One region of the Roseinatronobacter sp. genome, then DNA from elsewhere that is predicted to be linked to it. Evidence: riboswitches for the same ligand, from Rfam matches in the RefSeq annotation. Region 1 holds a riboswitch; each other region holds the start of a gene.
The links. Region 1 has a riboswitch for cobalamin ahead of bluB (5,6-dimethylbenzimidazole synthase). Riboswitches for the same ligand answer to the same signal wherever they lie in the genome.
Positions count from the first base shown of each region.

Region 2: another riboswitch for cobalamin. It lies ahead of ACTIE1_RS13215 (hypothetical protein); the one in region 1 lies ahead of bluB (5,6-dimethylbenzimidazole synthase).
Region 3: another riboswitch for cobalamin. It lies ahead of ACTIE1_RS10095 (ABC transporter substrate-binding protein); the one in region 1 lies ahead of bluB (5,6-dimethylbenzimidazole synthase).

Region 1 covers NZ_JBHYFM010000013.1:18,277-23,888, reverse strand. The annotation lists gene ACTIE1_RS11060 (tRNA-binding protein) at 1-282, opposite strand, end outside; gene proC (pyrroline-5-carboxylate reductase) at 279-1,091, opposite strand; gene ACTIE1_RS11050 (YbjN domain-containing protein) at 1,190-1,693, opposite strand; gene cobD (threonine-phosphate decarboxylase CobD) at 1,953-2,936, opposite strand; gene bluB (5,6-dimethylbenzimidazole synthase) at 3,125-3,835, opposite strand; cobalamin riboswitch at 3,880-4,081, opposite strand; gene cbiB (adenosylcobinamide-phosphate synthase CbiB) at 4,176-5,123, opposite strand; gene ACTIE1_RS11030 (propanediol utilization protein) at 5,120-5,612, opposite strand, start outside.
Region 2 covers NZ_JBHYFM010000020.1:42,634-48,245, forward strand. The annotation lists gene ACTIE1_RS13190 (alpha/beta hydrolase) at 1-249, opposite strand, end outside; gene ACTIE1_RS13195 (entericidin A/B family lipoprotein) at 622-756, shown strand; gene ACTIE1_RS13200 (FecCD family ABC transporter permease) at 910-1,941, opposite strand; gene ACTIE1_RS13205 (ABC transporter substrate-binding protein) at 2,001-2,936, opposite strand; gene ACTIE1_RS13210 (ABC transporter ATP-binding protein) at 2,933-3,724, opposite strand; gene ACTIE1_RS13215 (hypothetical protein) at 3,721-4,005, opposite strand; cobalamin riboswitch at 4,109-4,311, opposite strand; gene ACTIE1_RS13220 (CobW family GTP-binding protein) at 4,402-5,532, opposite strand.
Region 3 covers NZ_JBHYFM010000010.1:92,225-97,836, reverse strand. The annotation lists gene ACTIE1_RS10110 (LLM class flavin-dependent oxidoreductase) at 1-1,012, opposite strand, end outside; gene ACTIE1_RS10105 (ABC transporter ATP-binding protein) at 1,009-1,779, opposite strand; gene ACTIE1_RS10100 (FecCD family ABC transporter permease) at 1,776-2,912, opposite strand; gene ACTIE1_RS10095 (ABC transporter substrate-binding protein) at 2,909-3,952, opposite strand; cobalamin riboswitch at 4,085-4,276, opposite strand; gene ACTIE1_RS10090 (ABC transporter substrate-binding protein) at 4,537-5,604, shown strand; gene ACTIE1_RS10085 (FecCD family ABC transporter permease) at 5,601-5,612, shown strand, end outside.

The DNA.
Region 1 (5,612 bases):
TTCCGCGTCGGATGCGCCCAATACCAGAACTTCCGACATGAATGGCCCGATCTGGCGCGGGGGGAAATTGACCACGGCCATAACCTGCCGGCCGATCAAGGCGTCGGGGGTATACAGCGTCGTAATCTGCGCCGAGGATTTCTTCTCGCCCAGCTCCGGCCCGAAATCGATCCACAGCTTGATCGCCGGTTTGCGCGCTTCGGGAAAGGGTTCGGCGCGCGTTATCCGGCCAGCGCGGATATCGACCTTCAAAAAGTCATCGAAACTGATCTGATCGCTCATTGTGCCAGCTCCTGCGACCGCGCGGCTGCCGCCGCAATGGCGCGTTCCATCAAGGGGGGCAGGCCGTGTGTTTCATCCATCAAGACAGCAAGGGCGGCTGCGGTGGTGCCGCCGGGGCTGGTAACATTGATGCGCAGTTGCGCGGCGCTGTCGGGCGTTTCACGCGCAAGGGCTGCGGCCCCTGTCACTGTGGCGCGGGCAAGTTGCATCGCCATATCCGGCGAAAGTCCCTGTGCCTGCCCTGCGCGCGCCATCGCTTCGATCATGTGAAAGACATAGGCCGGCCCCGACCCTGAAAGGGCGGTCACTGCATCCATCTGTGTCTCGCTCTCCAGTCGCAGGGTCTGGCCCACGGCGGCCAGCAGGTTCTCGGCCAGTTGCAGGTCTTCCTCTGACACGGTTTCATTGCCAATCAGCGCGGAAATGCCTTGTGCGACTGCGGCAGGGGTGTTGGGCATGGCGCGAATGACAGGTGTGCGCGCGCCCAGCATGTCACTGATCCGCGCCAGCTGCGTGCCCGCCGCGATGGAGATGAACAGCGTTTTCCCGCCCCCCAGCGATTGCAGCGCTGGCAGGGCATTGCCCATCATCTGCGGTTTGACCGCCAGAACGACCACAGCGGGCGAATCGGGCATATCGGCGTTCAGGGCAACCCCGCTTCCGCGCAACCAGTCACTTGGGTGTGGTTCGACAACATGCACGCAATCCGGCTGAACCCCCTGCGCCAGCCAGCCCGCCAGCAATGCCGACCCCATCTTGCCGCAGCCCAGCAATACCATACCGCGTTCATTAATCCGGTCGAGTGTCATGGTGGCGTCCCCTTGCTGTTTTGACGCAGTTGTTGCGCCGCCTTGGGCCTGCGTCAAGGGGGGGACAGTTTATTCGGCCAGTATTGGCGCAGTTCCGGTCAGGCGTGCCCCACGGCTTCCGCCAATGCCAGATCCAGCGCCGCTTGCGGGCTATGCTCGGCCCAGGACACCAGCTGGAACGCGGGATAGAACCGCTCTGCAGCGACCAGCGCACTGCGGATCATGCGGTCAATCTGGTCAACTTCGGCAGTCTGGTCGGCCCCCAGCAGCAGGCCATAGCGCCAGACCATCAGGCGTTGCTCGCTCCAGAAACTGAATGCGCCGGACCAGACCATGTCATTGGCGCGGCTGACTGTTTCATACAATGACGGCAGGGCAGCTTCGGGCGGGTCCATCTCGAACGTGCAGATCAGGCGCAGCATGTCTTCTTCGGGCGACAGCGCCAGCGTCAGCGCATAGCTGCGCCATTGCCCCTCGACCACCATGGCAATCTGGTCCTCGCCCATGCGGTCAAAGTCCCAGTCATGGTCCGCAGCCAGCGTTTCGACAATGTCGATCGGATGGACAGGGTCATTCGTTAGGTAGAATTCCGTTGCTGACATGCCCGCCTCGATCTGATGACTTGTTCGTGTCCGCAAGGCGGCTACCAAACAAGGTGTATAACGCTACAATTCCGCAGTTTTTTACTTTTTATTACTATATATGGTGTGCCTAAACGGGCATTTAGTAAAGTAAAATCGCATCACGCGCGGGATTTTCCTGTGGATTGTTTGTGGCGTGACAGGAATTCTTGCAGGGTTTGACGTGGTTTTCTGCCACATTTCCCGTCAGATACCGCTGATCTGGCGCGCAGGGCCTGTGTCAGGTGCCGTGCAAGTTGCCGAGTGCCCGTTCCAGCCTGTGCCATTCGTGTTCCGGCCCCGGCAGGCCAAGTCTAAGCCAGCGGCGGGAGTAGGGGAAAATCCGCGACCATATGTGATGACGGGCCAGATGGTCTTGCGCGGCTTGCGCATCGGGCGTGTCATACAGCCGGAACAGATGCGTCCCGCCAAGGCAGGTCCACCCCGCGCGCGTGATCATTGTATCTGCGCGTTCTGCATCAAGGCGCAGTTGGCCACGCATGGCATCGGCCCAGCCCTTGTCTGCAAGGGCGTGACACCCGATGGATATTGCCGCGCCCGATACGGGCCATGGGCCAGCCAGTTCGGCCAACCGCCCGATCATGGCGCTTGATCCGAATGCGAATCCCAATCGCAGGCCCGCCAATCCGTAGAATTTTCCAAACGACCGCAGAATCATCACGTTTTCCGCCGCGCCGGACTGCGGCAGCAAGGACAATTCCGGTGTGACATCTGCAAAACTCTCGTCCACGACCAGCACCCCCACCTTTCGTGCAAGGTCCAGCATGTCTTGCGCGGACCAGTGCCTGCCGTCAGGGTTGTTCGGGTTGACCAGAACCGCAAGATCCGCGCCCGCCATGTCTGCGGGCAAGCGGGTGTCGTGAACCTGCCATCCGGCAGCCCGCAAACACGCGCCATGTTCGTTGTAACTGGGCGCCAGTACGCAGGCCCGCCCTTTTTGCGGCAGCAGATAGGGCACAAGCTGGATGGCTGACTGCGCCCCGCCAAGTGCCAGCCCTGCGGTTTCGGGCGCGGCCCCCCATGCCAGTGCCGCCGCCCGCACCAGCGCGTTTTGCGCCTGTGCCGTTGGCAACCCGTGCCATGTTTCCTGCGGCAGCGGCGGCACAGGGTAGGGGCGGCGGTTGACCCCTGTTGACAGGTCAATCCAGTCGCTGCCGCCATGGCGCGCAATCGCCGCGTCCAAGTTTCCACCATGATCGCGCATCTTGTTTCCAGTATTGTCTGACAGGCCGGACCGGCACCCGCCCATTTGCCGCAACAGCGCGCTGCGGGTCAAACGCCTTTTTTCTGTCTTATGCGGGTTGCAGGAAACGGGGGCCGTTTCGTGTGGAAATCGCGCGGCCATAAAAGGCGAAAGCGCGCGCGACTGCAAATGCGGTCAGCCTGTCGTGTTCAGGCCCCACGCGGCGGAATGTCTGCTGCAGCGGCGGAATGCCCCCAGTGTTCGGCAAAGACCAGATCATCCAGCGACAGGCGTGCCTGCCAGCCCTTCACCTGCAATTCCGGCGTTTCATACAGGTGATCGACATGGCCGATACACAGATAGGCCACAGGGACCACCTGTTCCGGCAGTTGCAGAATTTCGCGCAGATCCGCCTCCTGGAAGATACTGACCCAGCCCACGCCAAGACCTTCGGCGCGTGCGGCCAGCCACAGGTTCTGGACCGCGCAAACGGTTGAATACAGGTCCATGTCGCGGTTATGGGTCCGCCCCAGAACAACATCCCCGCCGCGCGCGCGGTCGCATGTGATACACAGGTTCACCGGCGCTGCGGATATGCCCTCCAGCTTCAGTGCCGAATACTCTGCGCGCCGTTCCTTTGGGAACATGGCGGCGGCCTCAGTATTGGCGCGCGCGAAGGCAGACTGAACCTGCGCCTTGACGGACGCGCTGCGGATCACGATGAAATTCCACGGCTGCATGAACCCCACTGATGGTGCGTGATGTGCAGCGCCCAGCAGCCGCATCAGCATATCATCCGCGACGGGCCGGTCGGTGAACTGGCTGCGCACATCGCGGCGGGTGAATATGGCGCGATAGACCGCGTCACGTTCGTATGGCGAGAATGGACCCGCTGGCGCGGGCGTTTCGGGTGGCTGCATGACACTATCCCCTGTCACAGTCACGACCCCCCGTTGACCAGCGGGCGGTCCGGTTGCGTCTGGCCGGTCTTCTGACTTGGTTTCACCGGCAACTGCGCCTTCCCGACCCGGCAGGCCAGTGGCATCTTGCAGCGCCATCCACCTTACAGCGTTGGGCACGTTGCGGATTTGCACCGCATTCCCGATTCTCCCCCTGCTGCGGGCACAAGGCTGCACAGGACGGGCACCAGACGCGCGCAGGCTAGCGCGGATTCGGGGCAGGGAAAACCCGTTTTGCACGCCGATTGTATCAGGGGCACAAGTCATCGCGCAGACAGGCCCGTGACGGGCCTGTCATCTGTCAGATCCACAACGCCGCAAGTATGGCCACACAAATTGTCAAGGCCGCCATCGCGCGCCGGTAAAGTGCCAGCCCCTTGCCTAAATCCCCGGCCCTTGGGTCAGGGCAGGCACCGTTGACCCAAGGATCATCCGTTGTCGTGCCGTCATAGATGCGCGGACCCGACAGCCGCACGCCAAGCGCCCCTGCCATCGCAGCCTCGGGCCAGCCTGCGTTGGGCGAACGGTGCAGGCGGGCATCGCGCCACATCGCGGCCAGTGCCGCGCGCGGGCGTGCCGATACCAGCGCGAACAATACCCCCGTCAGCCGCGCAGGAACCAGATTGGCCAGATCGTCAATCCGCGCCGCAGCCCAGCCAAAGGCCATATGCCGCGGGGTGCGATACCCGATCATCGAATCGAGGGTGTTGATGGCCTTGTAGGCCACAATTCCGGGCAATCCCCCGACAAGGCCCCAGAAAATCGGGGCGACAATACCATCGGATGTATTCTCGGCCAGACTCTCGGTCGCGGCGCGCGCCACGCCCGCGCAGTCCAGTTGCGACGGGTCGCGCCCGACGATCATCGACACTTCACGGCGCGCGCGCGGCAGATCACCGGCCTGCAAGGGGGGGATGATCGCTGCGACATGATCATGCATTGAACGCAATGCGATAAACGGCCAGACCAGAACCCCGCCTAACATAATCCCCGCCCAGCCCGGGGGCAACGCCGCCTGCACCAGCCAGGCAACAGCGCCGCACAAGGCAATGACCAGCAATGCTGCCAGCGCCCCGCTTGCCTTGCGCATCCCGAAACTGTGGTCTTGGCGGTTCCAGCGCGTATCCAGCCAGCGGATCAAGGCCCCGATCCATGTCACCGGATGCCCGATGCGGCGATACAGGCGGTCCGGCCAGCCAAACGCCATATCCATGGCGATCGCAATCAGCATGATCGCGGCATAATTCATGACCCCCCCCCTTCGAAGCGCAGTATCCCGTGATATCCGGCATCACGCAAAACCGCGGGCGCATGGGGTGGAACAGTGCCCTGCGCGAAAATAAAGCCGCGCGCAGCCCCTGTATGGGCCATGTTCCAGCCCAATGCGCCAAGGGATGCAGCAAGACTGTCTGTCGGGTCGGTTTGCGGGCCCCTGCGGGCAAGGCAGCGCCGCGCACTCTCACTGGCCAGCGCGGTAAAGTCCGGCAACCGGCGTGCCATCTGCCACGCCTGCACCAGATCGGAAATATCGGGGAAGTCATCATCGGCGGGATCTGTCGGGCGTGGCCCGCCCCAGAGCGCGCCAAGTATCTCGTGGCGCGGCGGGGGGAGGACGCGCGCATGGATAATCCCGTCGCGTGATCCCCACAGCAGGCTGCCTGCGTCAGGAAACATCAGCGGGTCCGATGCACCCTCGGCGGCGATGCAGGCTTTTGCAAGTTGCTCCGGCGGGCCCTGC
Region 2 (5,612 bases), on a different contig from region 1:
GCCCGCACGCGCCCTGTGTGGCAATGGCGGAAATTCAAGCCTGTGCCACAGTGCCGAAAGCATCAGCCCGATTGCATATCCCGCGGCCAGACTGACACCGCTTAGCACCGCCTGCACCAGCGTTTCCCGCGGCACAAGGCTGGGCGTCAGCGACACCATAAAGAACACCGTCCCCAATATCAGCGCAGGCAGGCTGGCAAATGGAAGCCACGCAACCGTTTTCCGCAGAACACCAAGCAACACGTTCATAAACGCCCAAACACTGCCAATTTGGCATTACATCCGGCACATACCAGCGTAACCGCACCCGTGGGCGCGGGGCGGATCATACTGGAATGCCCCTGATATTTAGTCATCACCATACCTGTTTTATAAAGGCTTGCCCATCGCGCAACAAGGCACGTGCCGTTCACGATATGCAAAAAGGCAGCATGATTCCGACCGCCAGAAGGGGATCTTCGGTCAGGGTCGCCCCCCGCGAAACGCCCGTAGCCCGACCGCTGTGCAGTCATGTGATGACGGGTATCAGCAGCGCAACCGGAAATTCACATCAGATCAGATGGAACGATCCTGTGTGTGGTGCGTTCACATGGAAATGTGTTTGCAAAAAAGGAACAACAAATGAAACCGCTGATCTTTCTGCTTGGCCTGACAACTCTGGCTGCATGTGCGACTGTCGAAGGGGCTGGGCGCGACATGCAAAGCGCCGGCCAAACAATCAGCCAGGAAGCGCGGCAAGCACAAACCGCAAGGTAAAAGAAGCCGATTTGCGCAGCCCCCTTCCCCAGCCACCGGAAGGGGCGCGCCTAGAGTCCGTCGCGTTCATTCGCATTCACGCGACGGACTCTAGTTTATTTCTTCCGCATGTTTCTATGCGAAAAACCGGTTCACACTTTTGCGCAACACGCTCTAGCCGCGCGCACGCCGGCGCAACAGCCAGATAAAGAACACCCCGCCCACAAGGCCGGTGACAATTCCGATTGGCATGTCCTCTGGCCGCATCAATGTGCGCGCCACGATATCGGCCCAGACCAGAAAAATTGCGCCCACCAGCATGGATGCGGGCAAAACGCGCACATTGTCGCCGCCAACAACCAGCCGGACAATATGCGGCACCATCAACCCCACAAACCCGATAACACCGGAAAACGCGACCATAACGCCGGTAACAAGCGCCGCGACCACGAAACACGCGATACGAAAGCGGACGACAGGAATACCAAGGGTCGAGGCCGTCTCATCCCCGATGGTCATTGCGTTCAGCGATCCTGCCACTGCGCGAAACCAGATCGCAGCCCCCGCAAGGATCAAGGCAGGCCATACCAGATGCGCCCATTGCGCCAGCCCCAAACCGCCCAGCATCCAGAATACAACCGTATGGGCGGCGCGCGGATCGCCCAGAAATATCAGCACATTGGCCAGCGCCATGACAATGAAGGACACCGCCACCCCCGTCAGCACCAGCCGGTCCGCGCTTGTGGCCTGCGCGAAACTGGCCACCGACAGCACCAGAAGGGTTGATGCAAGCGCACCGATAAAGGCCAGAAGCGGCACTGTGGCAAGGCCCAGAAACATGCCGGTATGCAACAGTGCCAGAATGGCCCCGAATGCCGCCCCAGATGAGATGCCCAGCAAATGCGGGTCCGCCAGCGGGTTGCGCGTGACCGATTGCAACACTGCCCCCACAAGCGCCAGCCCGGCCCCCACAAGCGCCGCCAGCAACGCACGCGGCAAACGGATTTCCCACACAATCGCCGCACGCCCCGCCGACCAGTCGGGCGTGACCAGACCGGGGAAAAGTTTGTCCACGATCACGCCCCACACCATGCCCAAGGGAATGGGCACGGCACCGATACTGACAGCCGCCGAAATCGACAGAACAAGCGCGCCCACCCCAAGCCCCCACAACCCGTGACGCACCGGACGTGCCAGAACCGGCATGCGCGCCTTGGCGGCCAGAACAGGGGCGGCGGTTTCAGGGCTTGGGGTGGTGCGCATTGTCATTGCCCGTGAAAGGCAGCGGCCAGCGCGCGGATGGCGCGAATATTGCGCGGCCCGGGTGTGGCCTCGACATATTCCAGCACCACAAAACGGTCATTCACCACCGCGTCCATATCCGCAAAGGCCGGATTGGACTTCATAAACCCGATCTTCTGCTCGGCGGTGACTTCGCCGTAATTGACGATGATGATGACTTCGGGGTTCCGCTCGACCACCGGCTCCCACGCCACGCGGGTCCAGCTGCTGTCGACATCATCCATGATGTTGCGCCCGCCCGCAGCTTCGATCATGGCGGTGGGCATGGCATAACGGCCTGCGGTAAAAGGCGTGTCCTCGCCACTGTCATAAACAAAAACGCGCAACGGGTCTGTATCGGGGATGGTTGCTGCAATCTCGGACAGTTCGGCCTGCCAGCCGGTGATCAATTCCTCGGCGCGGTCATCCACACCAAAAATTGCGCCCAGATTGCGGATATCATTGAACATATCGTCAATCGCCACGCCATCGCGCGGCATGATGTGAATGCAGCTTTCGGTCAGTTCATATACTGCAATATCAAAGGGGTGTAATGTATCAGGCGTCACCTCGCCGCCCACGCGCATGCCGTAATTCCAGCCTGCGAACCAGAAATCCAGATCAGCGCCGATCAGCACCTCGCGCGTGGGGTAGCGTTCGGACAGTTCAGGCAGTTCGCCAATGTCGGCGCGAATTTCCTCGTCCAGTTTGTTCCAGCCCGAAATGCCGGTATATCCCACCATCCGGTCATTCAGACCAAGAACCAGCATCATTTCTGTCAGGTTCACATCATTGGATGCCGCGCGCGCAGGGGGCGCGTCAAATGTCACCTCTCGGTCGCAGCTTTGCACGGTAACGGGGTGGGCCAATGCGGGCGCGGCGAATGCCGTGGCAAGCAGGGCAAGGGGAAGGGATTTCATGCGCGTTTCTCCTGTTGCATGTCATCAAATAGTGAAAAATCAAATCGGGCAGGGCCGCGCGGGTGCGCATGCACGCCAAAGGCGCGCGCGATCAGGTCAGGGGTCAGCACCTGCGCCACAGGGCCGAACGCCAGCGGCTGGCCGCCCTTCAGAACCAGCAGATCATCGGCAAACCCCTGCACCAGATTAAGGTCGTGCAGGGACGCAACCACCGTCGCGCCAAGCCCGCGCACCAGCCGCAGTACTTCCAACTGATGGCGAATATCCAGATGATTGGTCGGCTCATCCAGCACAATAAGCCCCGGTTCCTGTGCAAGCGCGCGGGCGACCATGACGCGCTGACGTTCGCCCCCCGACAGCGTGCCAAAAGGGCGCAAGGCAAAGTCCTGCAAATTCAGGCGCTCCAGCGCATGCTCGACGATATGGGCGTCCTGTGCGGACGGGCCGGACAGGGCACGGCGATGGGGCGCGCGGCCAAGGGCCACGATTTCCGCCACACTCAGGGCAAAATCCGTGGGCTGTTCCTGCAACACAGCCGCCACGCGCTGCGCGACAGCGCGCGCAGGCATGGCGTGTATATCCCGCCCGTCCAGCAGCACACGCCCTGACTGGGGTTTGTGAAAGCGGTAGATCAACCGCAGCAGGGTTGACTTGCCCGCCCCATTCGCGCCCAGCACGCCCAACACGCGCCCCGCACCAAGGGTCAGACTGACGGGATCAAGAATGCCCGCCCCCCAGGACACCTGTTCCAGTGCCAGCGCGGCGGGTAGTGGGGCAGGGCAACTCATTGCAGGGCCTGCGCAACAACGCGCCCCTGCAACAGAACCTGATCCGCGCCGGCAAGTTCCAATTCCCCTGCGGTTGCGCGCCAGTTCAGCACGCAATGGTCACAGGCATGGCATTCGGTAAATGTGACTTGCCCGTCCATATCGGGCATCGTGCCCGTCATCTTGCGCGCCGCGCCCAGCGAGTTGGATAAACGCTGCAGAAATTCCAGACCCATAAGGCATGGGCCTGAACGGCTGACGCAGCGCGTGCATGTCGTCAGGTCAAATGTGTAGTGATACATGGTGCCCCCTGCAGGAAGTAGCAGGGATACAGGCGTGCTTGTCACACCTTACGCAATGATGCGCAATCGTCATATGCCCTCCTCCGGACACCCCGCCCGGGTTCGTGTTTCGGTTGAGATGGCAGGTCTCCTGGCTCGCGGCTATTGTGTTTCCCCGCCTTCCCGAACCGTCCGGTCCAGTGGCATGAGGGGGGACACACCGCTTACAGTTGCGGGGGCAGCACCGGAATAAGAGAGGGTCTTCTCCGCACCGGTTTCCCTATTCTCCCGACATGTGTGTCGGGCACCATCTGTCTATTCGCCTAGCGCAAGGCTGCGGTTCATTCAACATAATTCGTGACCCGATCCCCGCGTTGTTGCGCCCCGCCGCCCCATTCCCCGCGATTGCGGGCCATTTCAGAACGGCTCTGACAGGGTATGCGCCGTCATGCCCTGTGCGCTTGCCACCTGTTCTGGCTGCATATGAAGCATTGCAAAACTTGCGTTCAGGTCTTCTTTGGACATGTCACGCGCAATCACCACAATGCGGCTGGTGCTTTCACCCTCGCGCCAGTTTCGCAAGGGGACCGGCGGCTCGAATATGTGCTGCACGCCGTGAAACACAAATGGTTTAGGCACGCCCTGCAAATGCACGATACCCTTCAGTCGCAGGATATTGCTGCCTTTCAGGGCGATCAGCGTATCCAGCCAGAAGTCGAACACCTCAACAGGGATCGGGTTTTCAAGTGTGATCGATGCCGTTGATATCCGGTCATCGGTTGCATGGTGCGACGGGGCAAGCTGACCTATGGGGGCCTGTGCCTTGGCTGTGCGCAGACCAGAGAGGCCGGCGAGGGGGTCTGCAGCGGGGGTATCTGCGGCGGGGGCCGCTAGCCAGTTCAACGCCTGATCGGGCGTATCCGCACTGGCCCCAAGCCCCAAGCCCCACAACGCGCCCGTGGGGACACCGCCGTTGTTTGCATGAATACGCGGGGCCGTCCGGTTCAACTTGTCCAGCCGTGCGCCCAGTGCATCCAGTTGGGCCGCATCAATCAGGTCACGCTTGCTTAATACGATGCAATCCGCCATGGCGATTTGCGCCTGCGCCTCGGCATGGCGGTTCAGGGTGTCCACGCCAAGCACGGCATCCACAACCGTTACAACCCCGTCCAGCGCATAATTCGGTGCCAGAACCGGATCGACCAGAAGCGTATGATAGACCGGGCCAGGGTCCGCCAGACCTGTGGTTTCAATCACCACACGGTCAAACGACAATTCCCCGCGCGCGCGCCGCGCCAGAAGCGAAATCAGCGTTTTGGACAGATCACCGCGAATGGTGCAGCAAATGCACCCTGCGGGCATTAGCACCACATCTTCGGCGGCTTCCTCTATCAGGTCATGGTCAAGGCCCGCTTCGCCGAATTCATTGACAACAACGGCCACGCGGCCTGCATGGGCGTCATGCAACAGGCAGTTCAGCAAGGTCGTCTTGCCAGCCCCCAAAAAACCGGTCAGCAAGGTTACAGGAATGCGGTCGGACATGGTCATGCAGCAGCGGGCTTTCTTTGGTCGGGGGGGCGGATATCGTGATAATGCATAAATGTTATATTATAACATTTTTATTTGCA
Region 3 (5,612 bases), on a different contig from region 1:
CGGGCGCGCAGGCAAGGGCGGGCAGAACCTGCGCCGCGAAAAGCCGCATGGCCGCGCGTGCCTGCAAGACAGGGATTGCACCATTGGCGCTGAAGAACGCGCGGATGGACCGCGTATGCAACCGCGCGGACAGATCGTAAATTTGTGCGATACAGTCGTCCGGCGTGCCTGCGATTGCGTGACCGTCAAGCATTTGTGCCCGCGTGCGCGGCGGCGGGGCCGGATTGCCTGCGGCGCGCGCACGCGCTGCGCGGCCCTCGTTCAGGTGTCGGGTCAGCCTGTCAAGCTGTGCAAGTGCAGTCGCACGGTCCTTGTGGATGCAGACATATCGCGACAGCGATGATGCCTGAAGCGGGCCTGTCCCCTGTCCATGCCGGTCCAGTGCCGCGCAATATGGCGCGAACTGGCGCTGTTCATTGGGTTCAAGCGAGTACAGAAGGGGCAGCCCCTTGCGTGCCGCAAGCCCGAGATTGTCCGGTGCGACAGCAGCCATATAGATCGGCGGGTGCGGGCGTTGCACGGCTGGCGGCCCGACCGAGACATTGCTGAAGGACCAGAACGGGCTGTCATGGCTGACCGTGCCATGCATCAGGGCTGTTTGCACAATTTCCAGCGCTGCCTTGAAACGGGGGCGCGCCTGATCGGGGTCCAGCCCCAGCGCATGGAATGTGTCCGGACTGGTTCCGCGCCCGACCCCCACATCCAGCCTGCCGCCCGACTGCCTGTCCAGTTGTGCCACCTGTTCGGCCAGCAACAACGGATGATAGAGTGGCAGCACCAGAATAGATGTGCCAAAACGCAGCCTTTCGGTTACAGCCAGTATAGCCGCGCCCAGAAGCAGGGTGGACGGATGGGGCAAGCGGTGACGCGCGAAATGAAACTCGTTGAACCAGATGCCGCCGAAACCCAGCCGGTCCGCCTGTTGCGCAAGGGTTATCAACGCGGCGTGGTCGCCCAAACCGTCACGGGCGAAACCTGCAAGGTCGATACGGATCGGCGCATATGTGGTCATGTAACCCCCAATGGCAGGACAACCGGCACGCCGTTCAGCATGGTGACCATCGCATCCACCCCATAGGCCGCGCGCACGGTATCGGGCGTCAGCGCCTTGCTCCAGTGCCCCTCGGCTATGACACGTCCATGCTGCATCAGAATGCTGCGGGTGGAGAAGCGGGCAGCCATCGACAGGTCATGAATCGCAACCAGAACGCCGACGCGGCCGGTTGCGACCAGATCCGACAGGAACGTTAGCGCGAAAAGCTGGTGCCCGATATCCAGCGCGCTGGTCGGTTCGTCCAGCACCAGAAGCGGCGTTTCCTGCGCCAGCGCGCGGGCCAGCATGACGCGCTGGCGTTCGCCGCCACTTAGTGCATTCATGCTGCGAAACGCCAGCCCCTCCAGTTGCAGTTGTGAAATGGCCCATTCGGTCACGTCCAGATCGCGTTGGGCGGGGCGCGTTCCCATATGCGGGGTGCGCCCCATCAGCACGGTCTGGAACACGCTGACGGGAAACCCTTCGGGCGGCACCTGCGGGACATAGGCGATCAGGCGTGCCCGGTCCCGCGCGGCGCTGCGCATCATGTCGCGCGCGGCACAACGAACCTGCCCCGCGCGCAGGCGATGCTCGCCAAGGATGGCCTTGACCAGTGTGGATTTGCCCGCGCCATTGGGGCCGATCAGGCCCACCATCTCGCCTTGGGCAACACTCACGGACACATCATCCAGAACTGTGCGCCCGCCCGCATCGACCGTCAGATTCGTGGCTTCCAGCGTAATCATGCGTAGCTCGTTCTTTGGCGGGACAGGATAAGGTGCAAAAACAGCGGCACCCCCACAAAGGCCACCACGATTCCCACCGGCACCACAACCGGTGCAAAGGCCAGCCGCCCGATGGTATCGGCAGCCAGAAGCAGGGCCGCGCCCGTTATCGCGGCAAAGGGCAGCAGATAGCGATGATCCCCGCCGATGATCATACGCGCGACATGCGGGCCAATCAGCCCGACAAAACCGATAACCCCAAGAAAGCTGATCACTGACGCCGCCGCAACAACCGACAACACGATAGCCGTGGCACGCAGGCGCGACACATGCACCCCCAGCGACCGCGCGACATCATCCCCTGCGACTGTCAGGACATTCAGTTTCCACGCCTGCGCCTGCATCACCGGCAGGACGACCGCCAGCACGCCGCCACAAACCACCACCGCAGGCCAGCGCACGCCGTTCAGGCTGCCAAAGGTCCAGTGGACAACGCGCGCAAGCTGCTGTTCTGTGGCGATGAACTGCACGGCAGCCGTCATGGCACTGAACAGATACATCAGCGCGATTCCGGTCAGGATCATCGCCTGCGGACCCATATTGCGCCACCAACTCATTGAAAAGACAGCCGTTGCAGCGGCCAGCGCGAAGGCAAAGGCCGTAAGCGGAATGAAATAGATCCCCGCGCCGGTCAATCCGACACCGAACATGATGGCAACCGCCGCACCAAAAGCCGCCGCCGAAGACACACCGATCGTATAGGGGCTGACCAGTGGATTGCGCGTAATCGCCTGCATCAGCACCCCTGCCACTGACAGCGCCGCCCCGGCAATCATGGCCATGACAACACGCGGCAGGCGCAGGTGCAGCAAAACCAGTTCGGACTGGGCATCCAGCGGTGCCGCAATCGCGCCGAAACTTGCACGCGATGCGATAACCCGCAGCAGATCCGCCATGCCGGTTTCATGGATGCCGCGCACGGTTACCGACAGGGCCGACAAAACCAGCAGCGCAAATGCCAGAGTGATCCCCACCAGCCGGGCTGTCCGGCTGGCAAGATAGCGGGCACCAAGGCCGTCAGTGCCGGCAGGTCGTTCTGCAGGCACCGGCGGCACGTTCTGCGGCGGCAGAACGACCGGCGTTGCGCGTGTCATGGCTGGAATTCACCTGTATAGGTCATGCCAGACTCGTAGGGCAGGCCCTGAAACTCCTCGATCCAGATGCGCATGGCGTCTTCTGGGTCAATATCCGCAAACAGGTCGGGATGTGCCCATTTCGCAATCTGCAACGCCCCTGTGATTTTGGACGCGCCCCCGGCCAGATAGTAGTTAACCAGATGAGTGTTTTCCGACTGCCATGCAGGTGTCGCGCGGATCTCGTCCCGGGCTGACAACTCGGCCCAAGCCTGCGCATAAGTGTCCGCCGGGATCGCCTGATAAGAACCGGGAACAAGCCTGAAAATCACTTCAGGGCTGCGGCTGACAAGTTCCTCGGGGTCGATCGTGTAGGCGTTTACGTTGCCACGCGATGCCGGTTCCGCCGCTATATCAATGCCCCCAAAGACATTGTGCGCGCCACCTTGCAGCGCCATGTCATGCCAACCCGACCCCGGTGTGACCGTGACCAGCGGGCGCGTTTCCTCGATGTATATGCTGACAGGTTCCACCCCGTTCAGCCGCTCCTCCAGCAAGGCCAGATAGCCCGTGTAGAAATCGTTTAATTCCTGTGCACGTTCGGGCGCATCAAACAGCTCACCCATCAACGAGACATTCTGCACATGTTTGGTGGCGTCCCAGGCCGTGATGACCATGACCGGAATGCCGAAGGGTTCAAGCTGCGCGATTGCTTCTTCCCACGCGCCATTGCGCGGCAGGATAACGATATCCGGTCTGGCGCTTACAATCGCCTCATAATTGGGCGCTGCCTGTCCTGCGCCGACAATCATGTCCGGGTTCAGTTCGGGCCAGTAGGGCGGGTCACGATAGGTGCTTTGATCGACCCCGACGACGCGATCCATTGCGCCCAGTGCACGGGCGAATTCGACCCCGTAGCGGTTGAAAATAACGGCGCGTTCAACTGGCTGCTGCACCGCCACCTGGCGGCCCATGTCATCAGTGAACAGCACCGTGTCAGCTTGCGCCAGCGAATAGGGCAGGACAAAAATCGTCGTCAGCCACAGGGGTCTTAAGTCCATCAGAAACCTCGATCTGAATATGGCCGTACGCGGGCCAGCCGTCGGGACGTCAGGACTGTAGAATGCGCGCCCGAATCATTGGGCGAAATGTCTTTTGCCATGCCATTCCTCCAGCCGGGCACCTCGCCGGCGGTTAGGGTTATGCCAAAGGCAGGTCTCCTGGCTTACGGCTCGAATGGTTCTGTGTCCCTTCCCGGCTATGCCAGTGGTTTGACCAGAACCTTGCCGCCTACAGTTGCGAGGGCAGCTACAGATAGCGGGTTGGACCCGATCCTGTATTCCCTATTAATCCGCAGATGCGGAACCTTGGCAGCATGCACGCTAGCCGACGCGGTTCCAAGTGTCCATGTGTATTCTTATCTTCAGGCGGGATGCGCCGGAACCGGCTTGTGCAAGCGGTTGGAATCGCGCGTGCCTGTCAGTCGTTGACAATATCCGACTAAATCACTAAACAAATCTCGTGCCAAGCTAGGACCCCTCTGGTCGCGCCAGGTTATGCTCAACCGCTCCTCGCGCCCAGCCTGCCCTGCCCGTCTGCGCAGAAATGGCCCCAATGGCCGAGGCGATGCCACGAAAGGCCCGCCATGCGACTGCACCTTCTTGTTTGTACCGCCCTGTTTGCGCCCCCCCTTGCCGCAGAACCCGTAACATTCACGGACCATGAAGGCCGCGAGGTCACACTGCCCGCGCCCGCGCAAAGGATCGCGTCAATTCCCATCCCCATGGCATCAACACTGATTGCGATTGACGGGGCGACAGACCGGCTGGTGGGGATGAACCCGACCGCGAAATCCGCAATCATGGAAGGTATCCTTGGGCAGATTTTTCCCGAAGCGCGCGACATACCGTCAGACATCACTGCGCCGAACTTCATCCCGAATGTGGAAGAACTGGCACGCGTCAACCCCGAACTGGTCATCCAATGGGCCGGACGCGGGCCGGACTACATTGACCCGATCACGAATGCGGGCCTGAACCTTATGACCATCCGCTACGGGTCCGAGGAACTGACGCGCGAATATATGACCATGGCGGCAACCGCGATGGGCAGGCCGGAACGGATTGCGCCGCTGATCGAATGGCGCGCCGAAGTGCAGGCCGACATGGAAGCGCGCACAGCAGGACTGGCAGATGAGGATCGCCCCAGCGTTCTGTATCTGCTGCGCGCAATGGACAACCTGCGCGCATCGGGCACCGAAAACAACTATAACGCATGGTATCACATGCTTGCCGGTGGGCGGAATGCGGCCGAAGACATGGTCGGCGGTTGGGCGGATATCAATGTTGAACAGGTTGCGACCTGGAACCCCGATGTCATTTTTCTGAATTCCTTCGAGGCTGATCTGACCCTTGATCGCATCATGAATGACCCGATCCTGTCACTGACAAATGCGGCGCAATCGGGCCGCGTCTATAAAATGCCGCTTGGCGGCTATCGCTGGGACCCGCCCAATCAGGAAAGCCCCCTGACATGGATGTGGACGGCAAATCTGCTGCATCCGGACCTGTTCGATTATGACCTGCGCGCGGAAATGCGCACGGCCTATCAAGTGCTGTATGGCCATGACCTGACAGATGCGGATATCGACGAAATCCTGTGGATGGATATGCAGGGCGGTCAGGCGAATTACGCGCAATTCGCAGCGCCATGAGTATTGCA